DNA from 4 places in the Arthrobacter paludis genome. Region 1 is predicted to be linked to each of the others. Evidence: riboswitches for the same ligand, from Rfam matches in the RefSeq annotation. Region 1 holds a riboswitch; each other region holds the start of a gene.
The links. Region 1 has a riboswitch for S-adenosylmethionine ahead of AC1Q5D_RS16800 (OsmC family protein). Riboswitches for the same ligand answer to the same signal wherever they lie in the genome.
Positions count from the first base shown of each region.

Region 2: it holds a riboswitch for S-adenosylmethionine, as region 1 does, so the genes downstream of both, AC1Q5D_RS05105 (MFS transporter) here and AC1Q5D_RS16800 (OsmC family protein) in region 1, are expected to answer to the same signal.
Region 3: it holds a riboswitch for S-adenosylmethionine, as region 1 does, so the genes downstream of both, AC1Q5D_RS00690 (methylenetetrahydrofolate reductase) here and AC1Q5D_RS16800 (OsmC family protein) in region 1, are expected to answer to the same signal.
Region 4: it holds a riboswitch for S-adenosylmethionine, as region 1 does, so the genes downstream of both, AC1Q5D_RS14330 (substrate-binding domain-containing protein) here and AC1Q5D_RS16800 (OsmC family protein) in region 1, are expected to answer to the same signal.

Region 1 is NZ_JBXAEW010000025.1:6,345-11,492, reverse strand. It holds gene AC1Q5D_RS16810 (MFS transporter) at 1-855, opposite strand, end outside; gene AC1Q5D_RS16805 (PucR family transcriptional regulator) at 1,009-2,184, shown strand; SAM riboswitch class IV at 2,381-2,497, shown strand; gene AC1Q5D_RS16800 (OsmC family protein) at 2,537-3,097, shown strand; gene AC1Q5D_RS16795 (Hsp20/alpha crystallin family protein) at 3,245-3,700, opposite strand; gene AC1Q5D_RS16790 (DUF305 domain-containing protein) at 3,932-4,525, shown strand; gene AC1Q5D_RS16785 (HNH endonuclease signature motif containing protein) at 4,647-5,148, opposite strand, start outside.
Region 2 is NZ_JBXAEW010000004.1:208,734-213,881, reverse strand. It holds gene AC1Q5D_RS05110 (LLM class flavin-dependent oxidoreductase) at 1-1,385, opposite strand, end outside; gene AC1Q5D_RS05105 (MFS transporter) at 1,399-2,814, opposite strand; SAM riboswitch class IV at 2,864-2,981, opposite strand; gene AC1Q5D_RS05100 (NAD(P)-dependent alcohol dehydrogenase) at 3,153-4,253, shown strand; gene AC1Q5D_RS05095 (AbgT family transporter) at 4,250-5,148, opposite strand, start outside.
Region 3 is NZ_JBXAEW010000001.1:132,024-137,171, reverse strand. It holds gene AC1Q5D_RS00700 (hypothetical protein) at 1-647, shown strand, start outside; gene AC1Q5D_RS00695 (NHL domain-containing thioredoxin family protein) at 766-2,718, shown strand; SAM riboswitch class I at 2,959-3,058, shown strand; gene AC1Q5D_RS00690 (methylenetetrahydrofolate reductase) at 3,130-4,041, shown strand; gene metE (5-methyltetrahydropteroyltriglutamate--homocysteine S-methyltransferase) at 4,092-5,148, shown strand, end outside.
Region 4 is NZ_JBXAEW010000017.1:52,760-57,907, reverse strand. It holds gene AC1Q5D_RS14345 (glutamine synthetase family protein) at 1-62, opposite strand, end outside; gene eat (ethanolamine permease) at 59-1,489, opposite strand; gene AC1Q5D_RS14335 (FadR/GntR family transcriptional regulator) at 1,670-2,434, shown strand; SAM riboswitch class I at 2,621-2,710, shown strand; gene AC1Q5D_RS14330 (substrate-binding domain-containing protein) at 2,788-3,852, shown strand; gene AC1Q5D_RS14325 (sugar ABC transporter ATP-binding protein) at 3,842-5,148, shown strand, end outside.

The DNA of each region.
Region 1 (5,148 bases):
GAGCACGTTCACGCCGTACCAGACGACGAACGCCGTGACCAGGTAGAAGCCCCCGACGCCGAGCAGGGCGGCGGCCATGCCGACGATGATCTGCAGCCAGGACTGGGCAAGCGTGGTCCGGATCGGGGCCTTCTCGACGGCGTCGTGCTCCATGAGCTCCTGGAAGACCGGGGACTCCTCGAGGCGGCTGCGGATGTAGAGGGCGACGAGCAGCATGGGGATCGCGGCCAGGAAGGGGATGCGCCAGCCGAAGGAGTTGAAGCTCTCCTGCGAGAAGAACAGGGTCATCAGGAAGAACCCGCCCGAGGAAAGGATCGTGCCGATGGGCGAGCCGATCTGCGGGATGGCGGCGTAGCGGGCCCGCTTGGCCAACGGCGCGTTCTCGACGACGATCGTCATCGCGCCCGACCATTCGCCGCCGACGAACAGGCCCTGCAGGACGCGCAGCAGCACGAGCAGGACCGGGGCAGCGATGCCGATGGCCGCGTAGGTGGGGAGCAGGCCGATCAGCCCGGTGACGAGGCCGATGCCCACGATCGTGATCATCAGGACGCGGCGGCGGCCGATCCGGTCGCCGAGGGCCCCGAAGAACATGCCGCCCAGGGGACGGGCCACGAGGCCGACGCCGAACGTGGCGAAGGAGGCCAGGGCGGCCGCCGTCGCGTTCTCGTTGGCGAAGTATTGGACGTTGAAGACCAGCGCGGCCGCCGCGCTGAACAGGAAGAAGTCGTACCACTCCATGGCGGTACCGAGCAGGGCGCCGAGGGTGACCTTCCGCGCCTCCTCTTCCGAGATCTGCCGGGTGGCCCCGGCCTCGAGATGGTGGGCCGGAACGGCGTTGGTGGTGGTGGCCATGTCTCCTCCGCGGGACGCGTGGTGGGTGATGCCGGCCGGGTCGGCCCCGGCCACCACCCAGCATGCCCTGGACCCACGCGTTCTTGTGTCGCCAATCACATCCGGTTCCGTAGACTGGCGTGTGCAAATGCCCAATTTTTGCCCGCGGAGGCCGTGTTGGAGACCCCTGAAGCAGCCGGACTGTCGGATTCCGACGCCCGGCGCTGGAACGAACTGCTCGACGGCCTGGACGCGGAGGAGTTGACGGACGCGTTCCTCGCCCGGGTCCTCGAGCTCGAGGACTACCGCGGCGGTCCGCTTCCGGCCCGCGAGATCCGCCGGACCGGCACCGCGTCGTTCGAGGCCCTGATCGCGGGGCTGCGGCCGGGGGCCGACCGGGTGGCCCTCGAGGCGGAGCAGCAGGACATCGCCCTGGAGGTCGGGGTGTCGCGGGCCAGGGCAGGGATCCCGGTCGCGTCGCTGATGACGGCCATCCGCCAGGACTTCACGGTGCTGTGGGACCGGCTGCGCGGTCAGGCCGGGCCCGGCGACGCGCCGCTCCTGGTGCGGCAGGCGGACTCGGTGTGGCGGATCGTCGACGAGTACGCAGCCTTGACGCAGGCGGTCTACCTGCGCGAGAGCCAGCGGATGGCACTGGAGGAGAGCTCCGCCCGCCAGGCGCACCTGGCGGCCCTACTCGGTCCGACCGCGGCGACCCCCGCCCAGCTCGAGGCGATCGCCGAGGGGCTCGGCATCGATGCCGGGACGCCGCTCTGCGTCGCCGTCGCACTCGGTGACGCGGCCTCGGGATTGCGGATCGCGGCCGCCCAGGCGGAGCGCCGGGGAGTCCTCATGATGGCCCACCCGTCCGCGGACGGCCTCACGGTCCTCTGGGCCCCGGGCCGGCCGGGCTCCGCGGCGGCCGAGACCACCGAGCGGGTCCGGGCCCTGTCCTGCGGCCTGGTCGAATCGGTCGACGGGCTCGCCGGCATCTGGCCCGCGGCGCGGCTGGCGCGCGAATTGGCCGGCCTGGCCGATCCCGTGGATGGGCGGGCCGCGACGCTGGACGACGCGTGGCCCCGGATCGCGCGGCTCCGGCTGGCTGAGGCGGGCGTGCCCCTCGGCGCACCGGTCGACTCGGCACTTGCCGGCTGCGGACCCGCCGAGCACACGCGGCTGGTCGAGGCCGTCCGCGCCTACCTCGAGACGGGAAGCGTCGCCGAGGCCTGCCGGCGCGTGTTCTGCCACCGGAACACCCTCATGAACCGCCTGCGCCGCTTCGCCGACCTGACGGGCATCGATCCGACCGTGCCGAGGGAGGCCGCCCGCCTCGTGATCGTCTGGGCGTAGGCGCGGGCGACGGGACAGCGCGCAGCAGGCCGGTGGGCGGACCGGCGCCCCAAGCGCGTCGCCGGGCGGACCGGCGCCTCAGGCGCGCCGCCGTCGTCCGCCCCCGCACACCCTATGGCGCCGGTGGCGCCCCACGTGACTCCCAGCGACGCCTCCGGTTGCCGCGACATTGTGAAACAGGGCACAATCGGCCCTGAATCAAGAGTCCCTGCCGCGAAGGCCCTGGCCGGCGGGGCGGCAACCCTCAGGCTGTAGCGGGGTGCCCCAGGTGACGATTCGACGCGCGCCAGCCCGGCGCGCGTAAGTACGGCGCCGCAGGGGACGCGGCGCGTGGAGAGCGAAAGGCACACCTATGACCGAAACCGCCATCACCCCGGACTTCGACATCGACCTCGAGGAGGCCACGGTCCGCGCCGAACGGCTCGAGGCCGCGGGCCGCAACTGGTTCGAGCGCATCGGGCAGGACCCGGGGAACGCCGACCTCGTGTTCCGGGCGCGTGGAGAGGGAATCGGCTCGGTCGCGACCCGGATCACGGCCGGCCGGCACGAGTTCACGATCGACGAGCCGGCGGCCCTGGCCGGCGACGACGAGGGCACGAGCCCCGTGGAGGCTGCGCTGGCCGCGCTCATCTCCTGCCAGGTCGTGGTCTACCGGCTGTACGCGCACCAGCTGGGCATCCGCGTCGAGGACATCGCGATCGACGCCGAGGGCGACCTGGACGTCCGCGGCCTGTTCGGCACGGCCGACGGCGTCCGCCCCGGCTTCTCGGACGTCCGGCTCAAGGTCACCCTGACCGGACCCGAGCCCCGGGAGCGCTACGAGGAACTGCAGCGGACCGTCGACGAGCACTGCCCGGTGCTGGACCTGTTCCGCAACCCGGTACCCGTCTCCGTGGAGGTCGCCAAGGCCTGACCCGGAACGCCGGCGGCGCCGGGACGCCACGTTGGGTGGTGTCCCGGCGCCGCTGCGCGTGAGGGCTCGGGCGGGGGCCGCTGCGCGTGAGGGCCCGGGCGCGGGCGGGCGCCGCTTGCGGGCGCGCGCCCGCGCCCGGAGGCGGGGCTACGCCTCGACGGAGCGCTGCCGGCCGCCGGTCTTGCCCTCGATCGTCTCGGCCGGGGTGCCGGCCTGGACGGCGATCTTGCGGGGCTTGGCAGTTTCCTGGACCGGGATGGTCACGCTGAGCACGCCGCGGTCGTAGTGGGCCGCGATGTTCTCAGTGTCCAGGCCCTGGCCCAGGCTCAGCTGCCGCACGAAGCTGCCTCCGCGGCGCTCCCGGGTGATCCACTGGACGTCCTCGTCGGCGTTGAGCGTGCGCTCGGCCCGGATGGTCAGGAGCTGGCCGTCGACGTCGATGTCGACGGAGTCCGGATCGATGCCGGGCAGGTCGGCGCTGAGGACGTAGTGGTCCCCTTGGCGGAACAGGTCCATCGGCATCTCCCGCAGGGCGCTGCGCCCCTCGAGGAGGGCGCCCGCAACGCGGTCGAGCTCGCGGAACGGGTCGAACATGGTGGCCATTGCGATCAACTCCCTTTCGCGGCACCGGGGTGCCTTGTCGTGGTCTTCCTAGGGCGTCCCTAGAGTTGAGTCTCTCCGACTCAACTGTTATGAGATTAGCACTCTCCTGATGTGAGTGCCAGATCTTCGCCACGCCGTGGGTGAACGCGGATGCGCGGTCGGTGGACGGATAGTCTGTGGGGCGTTCCCACGGGGGGTGAGGGAACATCCCCGCCCCCGTCGAAGGAACCCATGCCGAAGCTTTCCGCCGCCCTTCCGGCCGCAGCCGCCGCACTCGCGTTGGCGCTGGCCGGTTGTTCCGCCCCGTCCCCCGAGCCCGCCCCCGCCGCAGCAACGGAGGCCATCGACAGCGCCACGGACCACAGCCCGGAGGACGCACTCTTCGCGCAGACGATGCTCCCGCACCGCGAGCAGGGCATCGAAATGACCGACATCCTCCTCGCCAAGCCGGGGATCGACGACGACGTGGAGGACGTGGCCCGGCAGGTCGGCGCCAACCACTCCAGCCAGGCCGAGCAACTGGGCGCGTGGCTGAAGGCCCAGGGCGAATCGACCTCCCCGCAGCAGGCGACCGACGGGCTTCAGCGCTCCATGGAGGGCCTGCTCTCCGACGAGGAGATGGACCGGCTCCGCGACGCCCCGGCCGGCGAGGCCGAACGGATCTACCTCGCCGGAATGATCGAGCACCACCAGGGTGCCGTCGCGATGGCCCAGCAGCAGGTGAGCGATGGGTTCAACGACCAGGCCGTCGGGCTGGCCCGGCAGATGGTCGACCACCACCGCGAGGAGATCGCCCAGATGGAGCAACTACTCTCCCGGTACTGAGCGCCCGCCGGCGCGTGCGCCCGGGACGCTCCGCCCCCGGGACGCTCCGCCCGGGGTCGCTCCGTCCGGGGTCGCTCCGTCCGGGGCGGATGCCATGGCTGATCGGCGGCGGGCTCCGCGTTCAGAACGGCGGGACGTCGTCGTCCGATGGTCCCTCGTGTGGCTTGACCGGCGAAGCGGCAGCGGCCTCCCTCGCGGCGACACCCCGGCGGAGGTCTTCGAGGCCGTAGGCCCAGACCTTTTCCGAGTGGGGATCGACGGGGATGGCCCGTGGGGACTCCGCAGCCGGGGCTGGTTCGCGCGGAGGCGGTGGCCCGTGAATGGCCCAAGGGATCTCCGGCGCGGTGATGTGGCGCCGGCCCGTGACGGTGGTGAACTCGATGGCGCCGCCGCCGAGCGGCGTGGAGCGCATGAGTCCGGCGGTGTCCAGTGCATGGTGGCGGGCGCAGTCGGGGTGGAGATTGTCCAGGCTGGTCTCCCCTCCCGCGGCCCACTCGATGGCATGGTCGTTCTCGCGGGCCGGCATGTTGCAGCCGCCGACGCTGCAGGTGGGTTGCCGGGCCTTCAGGACCCGCTGCTGCGCGCGGCTGGGTCGGTAGCGGGCCCTTCCATAGTTGGGACGG
Region 2 (5,148 bases), on a different contig from region 1:
CCCGGAACCGCCGCCCCCCGTCGGTGCCCGGCCCCGCGGTGGTCCGCGGCCAGCTTCGGGCCGGCGCCGAAGAACCGCTCCCGCAGCGTCGCGCCCGCGGCCCCGGCGTCCGTCTCCGGCAGGAGGCCGCGGCGGCGCAGTTCCGGGGAGGCCAGGCGCGCGAACTCGATCAGGTCCGCCGGGCGGACCGCGGACGAGAGGTTGAACCCGTCGATCCCGGACTCGTCCCGCCAGCGCTCGAGCTCGTCGGCGACGGTAGCCGGGGACCCGGCGATGACGGGTCCCCGCCCCCCGATCGCGATGAACTCGGCGAGCTCGCGCACGGTCCACCGGCGGCCCGGGTCGAGCTTGGTGAACGCGGCGAGCGCGGACTGGTTGCCCTCGGTCTGGGCGTACTCGAGCGGGGCGTCCGGGTCGGCACCGGAGAGGTCGACGCCGGTCCAGCCGGCGAAGAGCGCCAGCGCGCCCTCGAGGTCCACGTACCGGCGGTAGTCCTCGAGCCTGGCGGCCGCGGCCGCGTCGGTCTCCGCGACGACGACCGTGGCCATGGCGAAGACCCTGATGGCGTCCCCTGACCGGCCGCGCGCCTCGAGCTCGCTTCGGACCCCGTCCACCCAGCGCCGGACCAGGGCCGGGGAGGAGCCGGAGAAGAAGATCGCCTCGGCGTGGTCCACGGCGAACCGCTGCCCGCGCGCGGACGCCCCGGCCTGGAAGAGCAGGGGCGTGCCCTGCGGCCCGGGCTGGGCCAGGGCGTGGCCGGGGACGGAGAAGTACCGGCCCTCGTGGCCGATCGCGTGCACCTTCCCCGGGTCCGTGAACACGCCGGCCTCCGCGTCGGCGCGGACGGCGCCGGGCTCGAAGGACCCCTCCCACAGCTTGTACACGACGTCCATGAACTCGTCGGCCCGGTCGTAGCGCTCGTCGTGCGGGATCTGCCCGGCCAGGCCCAGGTTGCGGGCGGCCGAGTCCTGGTAGCTCGTGACGATGTTCCACGCGACCCGCCCGCCGGTCATGTGGTCCAAGGTCGCGAACCGCCGGGCCAGCAGGTACGGGGCCTCGTAGGTGACGGACGCGGTGATGCCGAAGCCGAGCCGGCGCGTCGCGGCCGCCATCGCCGACACCGGGACGACGGGGTCCAGCAGCGGGTACTGGACTCCGGAGCGGATGGCAGCGTCCGGCCCGCCGCCGTACACGTCGTACAGGCCGGGCACGTCCGCGAGGAACAGCCCGTCGAACCCGCCGTCCTCCAGGGCCCGGGCCAGGTCCACCCAGTAGTCCAGCCGCTCGAACCCGGCCGCGCCGGAGTCCGGGTGCCGCCACAGCCCCGGGGACTGGTGGACGGGCACCATCATCTCGAACGCGTTCAGCAGCAGCGGCCGGGGCATGGGCGGGTTCCTCCTACTTCGCGGGGGTGGGCTCGGGGGCGCCGGCCGGGACGGCGACGGCGACGCCGCCGTCGCCCGTGATCGGCCCGTCGGCGAACTCGTCGTGGGCGCCCAGGCCGGCGCGCTCGCGGCTGCGGGCCGCCTGGGCCGGGTCCTTCGCGGCCAGCGCGGCGGCCAGGGACAGCCCGGCCAGCAGCGTGAGGTATCCGCAGACCAGCCACGGGGTCCGGCCGCCGGCGGCGAACAGGGACGCGGCGATCACGGGGGTCAGCCCGCCGGACACCACCGTGCCGAGCTGGTAGCCCATGGACACCCCGGTGTAGCGCACGCGCAGCGGGAACTGCTCGGCGAACCAGGCGGCCTGCGGCCCGTAGATCGCGTCGTGAAGGACGTTCAGGCCGAGGATGACGACCAGCGGCAACAGGGCCAGCGGGCCGGCCCCGAGGAAGGCGAAGAACGGCCACACGAACACGCCGATGCCCACCGCGGCGGCGACGGCGATGCGGCGCCGGCCGAACCGGTCGGAGGCCAGGCCCCACAGCGGGCCCGAGGCCAGGCCGATGGCGCTGGCGACCATCACGGCGACGACGCCGGCCGTCGAGTTCTCCCGCACGTCCTTGAGGTAGGTGAGCATGTAGACGGTGATCGTGGAGAACAGCGCCGGCTGGGCCAGGCGCAGGCCGATGGTCACCAGCAGGGCGCGGCGGTGGTGGAGCACGACGTCGCGGACCGGCGTGCGCGCGGTCTCGCCGCTGGCCTTGAGGGCCTGGAACTCGGGGGCGTCCTCCACCCCGAGGCGGATCCACAGGCCGACGGCGACGAGCACCGCGGAGGCCAGGAACGGGATGCGCCAGCCGAAGGACTCGAACTGCTCCGCGGTCAGGGCGTTCTGCGTGACGAAGAACGCGCCGGTCGCCAGGAGCATCCCGGCCGAGGAGCCGACCTGCGTGAACGAGCCGAAGAAGCCGCGCAGGGTGCGGGGCGCGTGCTCCACGGAGAGCAGGGCGGAGCCGCCCCACTCGGCGCCCGTGGACAGGCCCTGCAGCAGGCGCAGCAGCACGAGGCCGACGACGGCGTACCAGCCGATGGACGCGAACGTGGGCAGCAGCCCGATCAGCGTCGAGGACAGGCCCATGAGCAGCAGCGACGCCACGAGGAGGGCCTTGCGGCCGATCCGGTCGCCGAGCCGGCCGGCGACGATCCCGCCGAGCGGGCGGGCCAGGAAGCCGACGGCGAGGGTCGCGAAGGACGCGATGATTCCGGCGACTTCGCTGGCCTGCGGGAAGAACTGGACGTTGAAGATCAGCGCGGCGGCCGTGCCGTAGAGATAGAAGTCGTACCACTCGATGGTGGTGCCGACGAACGCGCTGAGGAGCACGCGGCGCTTGTCGCGGACGCGGACGGGCGGGGCGGACGGGGGTGCGGACATGCGGACCTCGTTCGGCTCGGGGCGCGCCCGGGCCCCGGGAGGGCGGGCGCTACCGGTCTTGCCCGCCACCGGGTGGCGCGGGCCGAATCATCACCTGGGGCACCCCACACGGGTCGGAGGGTTGCCGGCCAACGAACCAGGGTTCTGCAGCGTTGGCGCTCGTGATTCCTCCCAAAGCGTATCCGGGCACGCGCCCGGGCCGCACCCGGGGACGTCATGAACGGTCATGGGCGGCCAGCGCCGCGCTTGGCCCGGCCAGGCGGCGACACACCCTTCGCCTCCGCGGCGCAGCCGCCTAGGGTGGGCCGCACCACATCCCGAAGCGCAAGGAGCCCACCATGCAGGTCACCGCCGCCCTCGCCACCGCCCCGAAGGCCCCGTTCGAGCTCGCCGAACTCGAACTCGACGACCCCCGACCCGGCGAGGTGCGGGTGCGCCTCGCCGCCTGCGGGGTCTGCCACACGGACGCGATCGTCCGCGACCAGTGGTACCCCACTCCCCTGCCCGCCGTCCTGGGCCACGAGGGCGCGGGCACCGTCGAGGCGGTCGGCGACGGGGTCGCGGACCTCGCCCCCGGGGACAAGGTGGTGCTCAGCTTCAACAGCTGCGGCGCCTGCCGGTTCTGCCGCGACGGGCACCCCGCCTACTGCGCCGCGTTCTACGACCACAACTTCGCCGGCCGCCGCGCCGACGGGACGGCTGCGTTCTCGCGCGACGGCGGCGCCCCCGTCTCCTCGCACTTCTTCGGCCAGTCCGCGTTCGCCTCGGCCGCGAACGTCGCCCGCCGCAGCGTGGTGAAGGTCGACGACGACGCCCCGCTCGAGCTGCTCGGCCCGCTGGGCTGCGGCATCCAGACCGGCGCCGGCGCGGTCCTGAACGTGCTCCGGCCGGAGGCCGGGTCCAACGTCGTCGTCTTCGGCGCCGGCGCCGTCGGGCTCGCCGCGGTCATGGCCGCCCGCGTCGCCAACGCGACCACCATCGTCGCCGTCGACGTCGTCCCCTCCCGGCTGGAACTGGCCAAGGAGCTCGGCGCCACCCACACCGTCGACGGGCGCGCCGACGACCAGATCGACCAGATCCGGGAGGCCACCGGCGGCGGGGCGCAGTACGCCGTGGACACCACCGGCGTCGCCGCCGTCTTCCGCACCATGACCGACTCGATGGGCACGCTCGGGCACGCCGCCCTGGTCGGCGCGAGCGCGCTCGGCACCGAGGCGACCATCGACGTCGGCACCCAGCTGCTCTCCGGGCAGACGATCAGCATGGTCATCGAGGGCGACTCCAACCCGCCGCTGTTCATCCCCCGGCTGATCGGCCTGCACCGGGCCGGCCTCTTCCCGTTCGACCGGCTCGTGAAGCAGTATCCCGTCGCCGAGATCAACAGGGCGTTCGAGGACAGCGCCAGCGGGGCGACACTGAAGCCCGTGGTGGTGTTCTAGCCGGTGTAGATGTCCATCCCGGGCCCGGTGCCGGTCCCGGTGAGGAAGAAGACCGTGAGGACGCCGAGCCAGAGCACCCAGAACACGGCGGTGAACGGCAGCATCCGCCCGATCAGCGAGCCCAGGCCCGCGTCCGGCTCGTACCGGCGCAGGTACGCGAGGATGATCACCAGGTACGGGTTGAGCGGGGTCAGGGCCTGCGTGGCGGAGTCGCCCACCCGGAACACGGCCTGGACGAAGCCGGCCTCGTACCCGATCAGCCCGAACATCGGGATGAACACCGCGGCCATGAGCGTCCACAGCGAGGATCCGGACGCGATGACCAGGTTCAGGATTGAGACGACGACGACGAACGCCACGATGGCCCCGTAGCCCGTGAAGTCGGCGTCCTCCAGCAGGCGCGCCCCGTTGACGGCGACCCACGACGCCAGCCCGCTCCAGGAGAACAGGGCCAGGAACTGCGCCAGGATGAACGCGACGACGATGAACGATGCGGCGTCCCTGACGGACTGGCCCATCATCTCGACCACCGACTGCGTGCCGGTGATCTTCTTCAGGCGCACCCCGTAGGCGATCGACGGGACGATCAGCACGGTGAAGACGAGGAAGACGACGGAGGAGAGCAGCGGCGACTCGGGAAGGAAGCCTCCGTCCCCGTTGCGCAGCGGGGCCCCGGCCGGCAGGGACAGCGCGAGCACCCCCGCGGCGACGGCCAGCAGGGCCAGGCCGGCCCAGCGCAGCGCGGAGCGCTCCGCGGCGGTCACCTCGGTCGTCTCCTCCCCCGCCTCCGCCTCGACGGGGGCCGTTCCCACGCCCATCCGGTTCAGCCGCGGCTCGAGCACCCGGGAGATGACCAGGCCACCGGCGATGGTCAGCACCACGGACAGCACCAGGT
Region 3 (5,148 bases), on a different contig from region 1:
CCGCGGACCGGGGCGGGTCGCCGCGCGCCCAGGCCGCCGTCGACGCGGGAATCGCCGCCGCGGCGGCCCTCGGCTTCGGGCTCGCGGCCCCCGCCGCGTCCGCGGACCTCAAGGCCCTCCGCGAGGCGCCGGCCGATGCCCTGGAGGGCGTCGTCGTCGCGCCCTCGACGTGCCGCGGCGTGGTCGAGGAGCTCTCGTGGGCTCCCGGGCAGCAGTCCGCCGACGCCGCCCGCACCGACTTCACGACGCAGGGCGCCTCCGTCACCGGCTCGGTCGAGGTCGCCCCGGTCGACGACCGCGCCGCGCTGGACGCCCACTACGCCACGGTGGAGCGGATGCTCGGCGAGTGCTCCCAGGTGACGCTGAACATCCAGCAGGAGACCGGCAACGGCGGCGTGGTCCCGGAGACGGTGCCGCTGACCAGCACCGCGCCGGAGGTCTCCGGGGCCGATGTCGACTCGGCACTGCTGTGGACGCGCGGCCGCGACGGCCAGGCCCTCCAGCAGCAGGCGCTGGTCCTCATGGGGGAGCGGGACGGGCACGTGGCCATGGTCTCCTTCATCGGCACCAGGGGCCTGGACGACGGCCGTTTCGCGGAGATGGCCTCGGGCATCCTCGACGCGACCCTCGCCGAAGCGGGCGGGTAGCGGGGGACGACGGCGGCGCCCCCGCCGTCGTCCGCCGTCATCCGGGGCGGCGCCGGGAACAGCCGCGGGGATAATGGCGTTGGAACCAGAACGTCAGCCGACAGCGTCCAGGAGCAGCATGAACACCCCCACCCCAGCCACCGAGTCCGTCCGCGCCTCCTACCGGGTCCGCGCCTCCGAACTGGTGGGCCGCAACTGGCTCAACACCGGCGGCAAGCAGGTCACCCTCGAGGACCTGCGCGGCAAGATCGTGGTCCTCGACTTCTGGACGTTCTGCTGCATCAACTGCCTCCACGTGCTGGACGAGCTGCGCCCGCTCGAGGAGAAGCACCGCGACAAGCTGGTGATCGTGGGCGTGCACTCGCCGAAGTTCGAGCACGAGGCGGACCCGGACGCCCTGGCCGCCGCCGTCGAGCGCTACGAGATCCACCACCCGGTCCTCGACGACCCGGAGCTGGACACGTGGCAGGCCTACTCCGCCCGCGCCTGGCCGACGCTCGTCGTCATCGACCCGGAGGGCTACATCGCCGCCCACCTGACGGGGGAGGGCCACGCCAACGGCCTCGGCATCCTCGTCGAGGAGCTCGTCGCCGAGCACGAGGCCAAGGGGACGCTGCACCGCGGCACCGGCCCCTACGTGCCGCCCCCGGCGCGCGAGGGCGACCTGCGTTTCCCCGGCAAGGTCGCGGCCCTGCCCAACGGCAACTTCCTGGTCGGCGACTCGGGCCACCACCGCCTCGTCGAGCTGGCCGGGGACCTGTCCACCGTCGTGCGCACCATCGGCGAGGGGACGAAGGGCCACGCCGACGGCGGCCCCGACGCGGCCCGCTTCAACGAGCCCCAGGGCCTGGCGCTGCTGCCCGCCGACGTGGCGGCCCGGGTGGGCTACGACGTCGTCGTCGCCGACACGGTCAACCACCGCCTGCGCGGCGTCTCCCTGGGCACCGGCGAGGTCGTCACGGTGGCCGGCAACGGGGTCCAGCGCCTGCTGGACGTCGAAACGGCCCGGGCCGCCGGGGACGCCGCGAACGACGCCGGGGCCTGGGTGTGGGACCTCGGCGCCGACCCGCTGAACACCTCCCTGTCCTCGCCGTGGGACGTGGTGTGGAGCGCGAAGGCCGGGCGCGTCGTCGTCGCCATGGCCGGCACGCACCAGATCTTCTCCTTCGACCCGGCCACCGGCGCGCTCGAGGTCTTCGCCGGCACCGGCCTGGAGGGGCTGACCGACGGCCCCGCCGGCGGGTCCTGGTTCGCCCAGTCGTCCGGCCTCGCCGTGGACGCCCGGGGCGACGTGTGGGTCGCCGACTCGGAGACCAGCGCGCTGCGCGTGCTGCGCCTCGGCGACGACGGCCGCGTGGACGCCGTCGCGTCCGCGATCGGGACCGGCCTGTTCGACTTCGGGTTCCGCGACGGCGAGGCCGGACAGGCCCGCCTGCAGCACCCGCTGGGCGTCGCCGCGCTGCCCGACGGCTCCGTCGCCGTGGCCGACACCTACAACGGGGCCGTGCGCCGCTACGACCCGGCCACGGGGACCGTCTCCACCCTGGCCCGCGGCCTGGCCGAGCCCTCCGACGTGCTGCTGGACGGCTCCGTCGACGGCGAGGCCGTGCTGCTGGTCGTGGAGACCAACCGCCACCAGCTCGTGCGGGTGCCCCTGCCGAAGGAGGCGCTGACCGTCGACGAGGGCGCCTCGCAGACCGCCCGCCCGCGCACGCCCGTCGCCGCCGGCCAGCACGCCCTCGAGGTCCGCTTCGCCGCGCCGAAGGGCCAGAAGCTGGACGACCGCTGGGGCGACCCGACGCAGCTGAAGATCTCCTCCTCGCCCGAGGAGCTGCTGCTCGAGGGCGCCGGCACGTCCGTGGGCCTGGCCCGCACGCTGGTGCTCAACCCCGACGTCGCCGAGGGCGTCCTGCACATCACCGCCCGGGCCGCGGCGTGCGACGGCGAGCCCGGCGGGGAGATCCCCGACCACGCCGCCTGCCACCTGTACCAGCAGGACTGGGGCATCCCGGTGGTCCTCGACGCCGGCGGCGAGACCGCGCTGACGCTCGACCTGCGCGGGCTGGACTAGGAGGCGCCGGCGGCCCGCGCCGCCCACCCCCCACCGATAGGCGGGGCTCCCCGAGGGGAGCCCCGCCTTTTTGCGTGCCCTCCCTCGGGCGTCACGGGCCCGTCATGTGACGCGGGCGCGGCCCGGGTGTGACGCCCGCGGGCCGCCCCGCCGGGACACGATCCGTCATGTGCGCCCGCGTGACGGCCGCCGCCGCCGGGAACTTGCCGCATCCCGGGCGGCGCGGTGACATGGACCCACCAGCCATCCAGAGCGGCCGAGAGATCTGGCTCGACGACGCCGCAGCAACCATCCGGGGCCCACGGTCCGGGAACGGTGCTACCGCCAGAAGCGATGGAGACACATCGTCGGCGCCCGGGCGGGCCCCGCGCCGATGCCGTGCACTCCCTCGCGATCCCGCGAGGAGGACGAATGACCACGACCACCGCGGCGGCCCCGCCGTCGCTTTCCTACGAGCTGTACCCGCCCCGGGCCGGCGTGGCGCCGGAGCGGATCCAGGCCACCGTCGAGGCCCTCGAGGCCACGCAGCCGGACTACGTGTCCGTCACCTGCAACGGTTCCCCGTCCAGGCGCCGCGCCTCGCTCGACTTCCTCAGGCACCTCATGCACGAGACCCGCCTGCGCCCGGTGGCGCACCTGACCTGCGTCGGGGAGACCACCCGGTCGCTGGACCGGACCGTCCGGGAGCTGCTCGGCCTGGGCGTGCGCGGAGTCCTGGCCCTGCGCGGGGACCTGCCCACCGACCCCGGGGTCGACCGGGGCGAGTTGCCGTTCGCCCGGTACCTCGTGGAGCTGATCCGCGACGTGGAGCAGCGGCACGGGGCCACGCTCGCCGGCGGACGCCTGTCCGTGGGCGTGGCCGCCTACCCGGACCACCACCCGGAGTCCCCGTCCTTCCAGCACGACCTCGAGGTGCTGCTCGCCAAGGAGCGGTCCGGCGCGGACTTCGCGATCACGCAGGTCTACTTCGAGCCGGACCGCTACGGACGCCTCGTCGCGGCCGCCCGCCGCGCCGGCGTCACCATCCCGATCGTGCCGGGGATCATCCCCTTCGACAGCGAGCGGCGGCTCGAGCGCCTGGCCCAGCTCACCGGCCTGGCCCCCGACCCGGCGCTGCTGCACCGGCTCGCGACGGCCTCGGACGACGGCGCACGCCGCCGCATCGGCGTCGACGCCGCCCTGCGGCTGGCCCGGGCGGCGTTCGACGACGGCGCCCCCGGCCTCCACCTGTACACGTTCAACGACCACCGCGGATCGCTCGACGTCGTCGAGGCCCTCGGACTCGCCGGCACGGCCCACCGGGCCGCCGGCGTCCCCGCCTGACCGGCGGACCGACCCACCACCACAACCACCACACCACCCAGGAGAGAACCATGACCGCCCAGCACCAGACCCCGGCCCCCGGCTTCCCGGCCGCCACCGTCCTCGGCTACCCGCGCATCGGCCGGACCCGCGAGCTCAAGCGCGCCCTGGAGGCCCACTGGGCCGGACGGCTCGACGCCGAGGGGCTCGACCGCGCCGACCGCGCCGTCCAGAACGCGACCGTGGAGCGGCTCGCCGAGCTCGGCCTGCGCACCGACGACTCCTCGATCCCGGCCGACTTCGCCCTCTACGACCAGGTCCTCGACGCCACGGCGGCGCTCGGCGCCCTGCCGGGCCGCTTCGCCGACCTCGCCGGGGAGGACGGGTCCGTCGACACGGCCGCGTACTTCACGCTCGCCCGCGGCGACGCCGAGCGGCCGCCGCTGGAGCTGACGAAGTGGTTCGACACGAACTACCACTACCTGGTGCCGGAGATCGGCCCCGAGACCCCGTTCGCGCCGCTGGCCCACCGGCTCGAGGCGATCGTCGCCCGCTTCCGGGGTCTCGGCGTCGCCCTGCGGCCGGTGCTCGTCGGCCCCGTCACCTACCTGCTGCTGTCCAAGCCGGAGGACGGCTCGCCGGACGGGTTCGACCCCCTGTCGCGGCTGGACGACGTGGTCGCCGCCTACCGGGGCATCCTCGCCCGCCTCGCCGAGGCCGGGGCCGACTGGGTGCAGTTGGACGAGCCGGGCCTGGCGACCGATCGGGGCGGCGCGCTGGCCGGCGAGGGCGGGCCGGTGGAACGCGCGTACCGCGCCCTCGCTGCGCCCGGCGACGGCGGGGCCCGCCCGGCCCTGTTCGTCACCACCGGCTACGGCACCGCGGGCGACCCCGCCGAGCCCGGGGCCGCGCTGGGGGTCCTCGCCCGGGCCGGCGTGGAGGCCGTGCACGCCGACCTGGTGCGCGGCGACGTCCCCACCGCCCGGCACCTGCGACTGCCCTCCGCTACCCGCCTCGTCGCCGGGATCGTCGACGGGCGCAACGTGTGGCGCAACGACCTGCGCGCTTCCCTGGAGGTGCTGGTTGGCCTGCGCGCGGCCGCTCCCGGAGGGGTCTCCGTGGCCACCT
Region 4 (5,148 bases), on a different contig from region 1:
TCGTTGCGGGGGTGGTTCATCGTGGTCCTCGGTGTCGTGTCGGTCATCAGCGGTGCGGTCATTTGAGGGTCTTCTCCGTTTCGGCGAGGAGCGCGAACTCCTCCTCGGGGGCGTTGGCGACCAGGCGGTGCCGGCTGTAGAACCAGAAGTAGGCGAGGGCGGCGGCGAAGACGGCGGCGGTGATGGTCGCCGCCAGGACGTCCACGACGAAGGTCGCCACGAGGGCCACGACGGCCAGGGCCAGCGCCACACCGGTGGTCGCGGTGCCGCCCGGGGTGCGGTAGCCGCGCTCGAGGTGCGGCTCGCGGACGCGGAGCATGATGTGGCTGAGGTTCAGCAGCACGTAGGAGAGGGTGGCGCCGAAGACGGCGATGTTGATCAGGAGACCGCCGTTGCCGGTGGCGGCGGCGAGGATGAACCCCACCGTGCCGGGCACGACCAGGGCCACCCACGGGGTGTGCCGGCCGGTGGTGACCGAGAGGAACCGCGGCAGGTAGCCGGCGCGGGACAGGGCGAAGAGCTGGCGCGAGTACGCGTAGATGATGGAGAAGAAGCTGGCGACGAGCCCGGCGAGCCCGGCGTAGTTGACGATGTCGGCCAGGACGGGGTTGCTGACCGCCCGCAGCGCCTCCGGCAGCGGCGAGTCGGAGCCGGCCATGGCGGCGGCCCCGGCGGTGCCCGGGACCAGGACCAGCATCGCGGCCCCGGAGACGATCAGGATCATCATGGCGCCGATGATGCCGCGCGGCATGTCCCTGCGGGGGTCGGCGGACTCCTCCGCCGCCAGCGGGACGCCCTCGATGGCCAGGAAGAACCAGATGCCGAACACCAACGAGGCCAGGACGCCGGAGAAGCCGAAGGGCAGGAACGCGCTGGAGCCGGCCGAGCCGTCGGGGACGATGTCGAAGAGGTTGGCCGCCTCGAAGTGCGGCGCCAGCCCGACGGCGGTGATGACGAGCGCGACGACGGCGATGGCGGTGATGCCGAACATGACCTTCAGGGCCTCGCCGACGCCCCAGATGTGCAGGCCGATGAAGACGACGTACGCCACGAGGTACACGGGCCAGGAGTTGGTCATGCCGAACAGCCCCAGCGCCTCGATGTAGCCGCCGATGAAGGTGGCGATGGCGGCGGGGGCGACGGCGTACTCGATGAGCACGGCCATGCCCGTGGCGAAGCCGCCGAGGGGGCCGAGGGCCCGGCGCGCGAAGCCGTAGCCGGCGCCGGCGGTCGGGAGCGTGGAGGACATCTCGGCCAGCCCGAAGACCATGCAGGTGTACATGATCCCCATGAGCACGAACGCGATGAGCAGGCCGCCCCATCCGCCCACGCCGAGGCCGAGGTTCCAGCCGGAGAAGTCGCCGGAGACGACGTAGGCGACCCCCAGCCCGGCCAGAAGGACCCAGCCCGCGGCGCCGCGTTTGAGCTGGCGGTGCTTGAGGTAGTCGTGGTCGACGCTTGCGTAATCGATGTGGGATGTCCGTGCCATGGAAGCCTCACTGCCAGCGGAGGAAGTTGGAAGATCAATGGACTGTTATTAGTCCTTTGACTGCTGACCACTGTGAGTCACGCCACCAGTGGGTGTCAATGCTTGAGCCGGAGCAGACCCATTAAAAGTTTGTTTCCACACCATTGGGGGTGCCGTTGCCGCCTGTGCGATGCTTGCACCATGTCCGAGACACCGTCCGCCGACAGCCCCGCGGCCGCCGCGTTCCGCGTCCTCGGCCAGGTGCGCCGCGGCAACGTCTTCGAGGAGACGGTCGAGCAGCTGCTGCGCGGGATGCGCCTGGGCGTCTTCGCCCCCGGGACGCGGCTGCCGGCCGAGCGGGACCTCTCCGAGGAGCTGGGGGTCTCCCGGGCCACCCTCCGGGAGGCGCTCGCAGAACTGCAGCGCGCCGGGTACATCACGATCCAGCGGGGCCGGTATGGCGGCGCCGTGGTCTCCGACCGGGCCCCTGGGCCCGGCCGGTCGCTGCGCAGCCAGGACGCGGCCCGCGTCGAGGACGTCCTCGTCTTCCGGGCCGTGGTCGAACCGGCGGCGGCGGCGCACGCCGCGATGGCGCGGCTCTCCGCCGAGCAGCGCACCGGTCTGGTCGCCGCGCTCGACGCCGTGGGCGGGGCGGACCCCACGCACTACCGGCCGCTGGACGCCAGGCTCCACGTGGCCATCGCCGAGCTCTCGGGCTCGCCCATGTTGGCGCAGGCGGTCGCGGAGGCGCGGTCCGCCACCAGCGACCTGCTCGACAGGATCCCGGTCCTCGACCCCAACATCGCCCACTCGCACGAGCAACACGCGGCGATCGTCGCGGCGATCCTCGCCGGCGACGCGGAGGCGGCGCGCGCCCGCATGGCCGAGCACCTCGAGGGCACGGCGGCCCTGTTGCGCGGGTTCCTGGAGGACGAGCGGACGCCGAACACCACGACCCGGGACTGAGCGCGCGCAACAGACCCGCAACAAAGGTCGTGCGGACGCGTCACATGACGCGGAGTGACGCGCCCTGCCCCGTCCCGTCGCCCGGAGATGGCGCCGCGTGACGCGTTGCGTCGCCCTACGGCGTCATGTGGCGGTCATGTGACGGGCGGGTGCCACGCGCACCGTCGTCGTTGGTTGAATCGGGGCACACCATCCAGAGCGGCCGAGAGATCTGGCTCGTCGACGCCGCAGCAAGGCCCCCGCAGGGGCGAGTGCTACCGCCAGAACCGATGGAGTTCCACGCGAACCGGCACGCCGCCTGGCGCCGCCGGAGTGTGCGCGGCTCCCCAGCACCAACCCGGAGGACGCCCACCATGACCACCACCGCAACCCGCCGCCGTCCGGGCGCCACACTGCTCGCGCTCGCCCTGGCCGGATCCGCGGCCCTGACCGGATGCTCCCTCAAGGAGCCCGCGGCTCCGGCCGGCGCCGCCCCCGCTGCCGGGGCAACGCCCAGCGCGGCGGCCGAGGCCACGCAAGCCGCCGCCTCCGTGCCCTCCCTCGAGGGAAAGACCGTCGGCATCGCGGCGAAGGACATCGTCCACGACTTCAGCCGGGTCGTGTACGAGGAGCTCCAGGCGCGCATCGAGGAGCTGGGTGGCACCGTCATCGCCACCCAGGCCGAGGCCCAGGACGGCAAGCACGTGACGGACGTCGAGAACCTCGTCGCCCAGCGCCCCGACGCGATCATCGTCATCCTCGGCGACGCGCAGACACTGACGCCGGCGCTGAAGAAGGTCGAGGACGCGGACATCCCCCTGTTCACGGTCGACTTCCAGTCCAAGCACAGCGTCAACAACGTCACGAGCGACAACTGGAACATCGGGACCACCCTGGCCCGGACGCTGGCCGAGGACATCGGCGGCGAGGGCCGGATCCTGGCCTTCAACGGCTTCCCCGGCGTCACGCCGTGCCGGATCCGGTACGACAGCCTCAAGCTCGTGCTTGAGGACTACCCGCAGATCGAGATCATCGAGCCCGAGCTGCAGGACAAGTACGAGGGCACCATCGAGGACGCCAAGCGCCAGATCCAGGACCAGCTGCGCCGCCTGCCCGACGGCAAGGTGGATGCCATCTGGAGCTGCTGGGACATGCCCCTGATCGGCGCCGCGCAGGCCGTCGACGCGGCCGGCCGCGACGACATCGGCCTCTACGGCGTGGACGCCGAGCCCGGCGCCCTGGACCTGATCGCCGACCCGGAGAGCTCCTTCGAGTTCACCGTCGCCCAGCAGACCCGCGAGATGGCCGCCACCTCCGCGAACAACGTCGCCCTGTACCTGGGCGGGCGGCAGGACGAGGTCCCGACCACGAGCTACCTCGAGCCCGTGTTCGTGGACAAGGACAACGTCGGGCAGGTGCGCAGTGACCTTGGCATCTGAGCCCGCGCTGCTCGCCCTGCGCGGCATCGGCAAGTCCTTCGGCCCCGCCCGCGTCCTCGACGGCGTCGACCTCACCCTGCGCCGCGGGGAGATCCTGGGCCTGGTCGGGGAGAACGGGGCCGGCAAGTCGACCCTGATCAAGGTCCTCACCGGCCTGTACGCCGCCGACGGCGGCGGCATCGAGGTCGACGGCGCCCCCGCCCGGATCGCCCGCCCCGCCGACGCCGAGGCGCTCGGGATCCGGGTCATCCACCAGGACCGGCACCTGGCCGGGCGGCTCACCGTGGCCGAGCAGCTCTACCTCGGCCACCTGCCCGGCACCGCCTGGCTGGACCGCCGCGGGCTCGAGCGCCGGGCCGCCGCCGACATCGAACGGTGCACGGGCCAGCGCGTGGACGCCGGACTGCTCGTGGACGAGCTCACCGTCGCCCAGCAGCAACTGGTCCAGATCACCCGAGCAGTGCTCGCCGAGCCGAGCGTGCTGATCCTCGACGAGCCGACCGCCCCGCTCGCCGCCGGCGAGGTCGACCAGCTCTTCGGGACCCTCCGGAGGCTTCGCGCCACCGGGGTGGGGATCGTCTACGTCTCCCACTACCTCCAAGAGCTGCGGGAGATCACCGACCGGATCAGCGTGCTGCGCAACGGCCGCAACGCAGGGGACGTCCGGCTCGGAGCCGAGGGCACCCTCGACGATGTCGTCGCGCTCATGGTCGGCCGTGCCGTCACCGAGTTCGACCACGCGCGCCAGCCTCGCGCGCCGAGGTCGGATGCCACCGCGTTGGAGACGGAGGGCCTGCGGGTTCCCGGGGCCCTGGACGGGCTCGACCTGCGGGTCCGCCCCGGCGAGATCGTCGCCGTCACCGGCCTGGTGGGCTCCGGCGTCGACTCGGTGGCCGACGCCGTGACCGGCGCGGTCCGCCGCGCCGGACGGGTGGCCGTCCACGGCCGCTCCATCCGGGACGGCGCCGACTTCGTCGCCGCGGGCGGGGCCTACGTCCCCGCGGACCGGCGCCGCGACGGGCTGCTCACCCGCCACACCGTGGCAGAGAACCTCACCGCGGCGAGCCTGCGCAGCATCAGCCGCGCCGGCGGGTTCCTCGCCCAGGCCAAGGAACGGGCGCTGGCGGCTGGTCTCGTCAAGCGGCTCGACGTCCGCCCGGCGGACGGCGCCGCCGTCGCCGGCCGCCTCTCCGGAGGCAACCAGCAAAAGGTGGTCCTGGGGCGGTGGCTCGCCACCGGCGCGTCCGTCTTCGTCCTGGACCAACCGACCTCCGGCGTCGACGTCGGAAGCCGGGC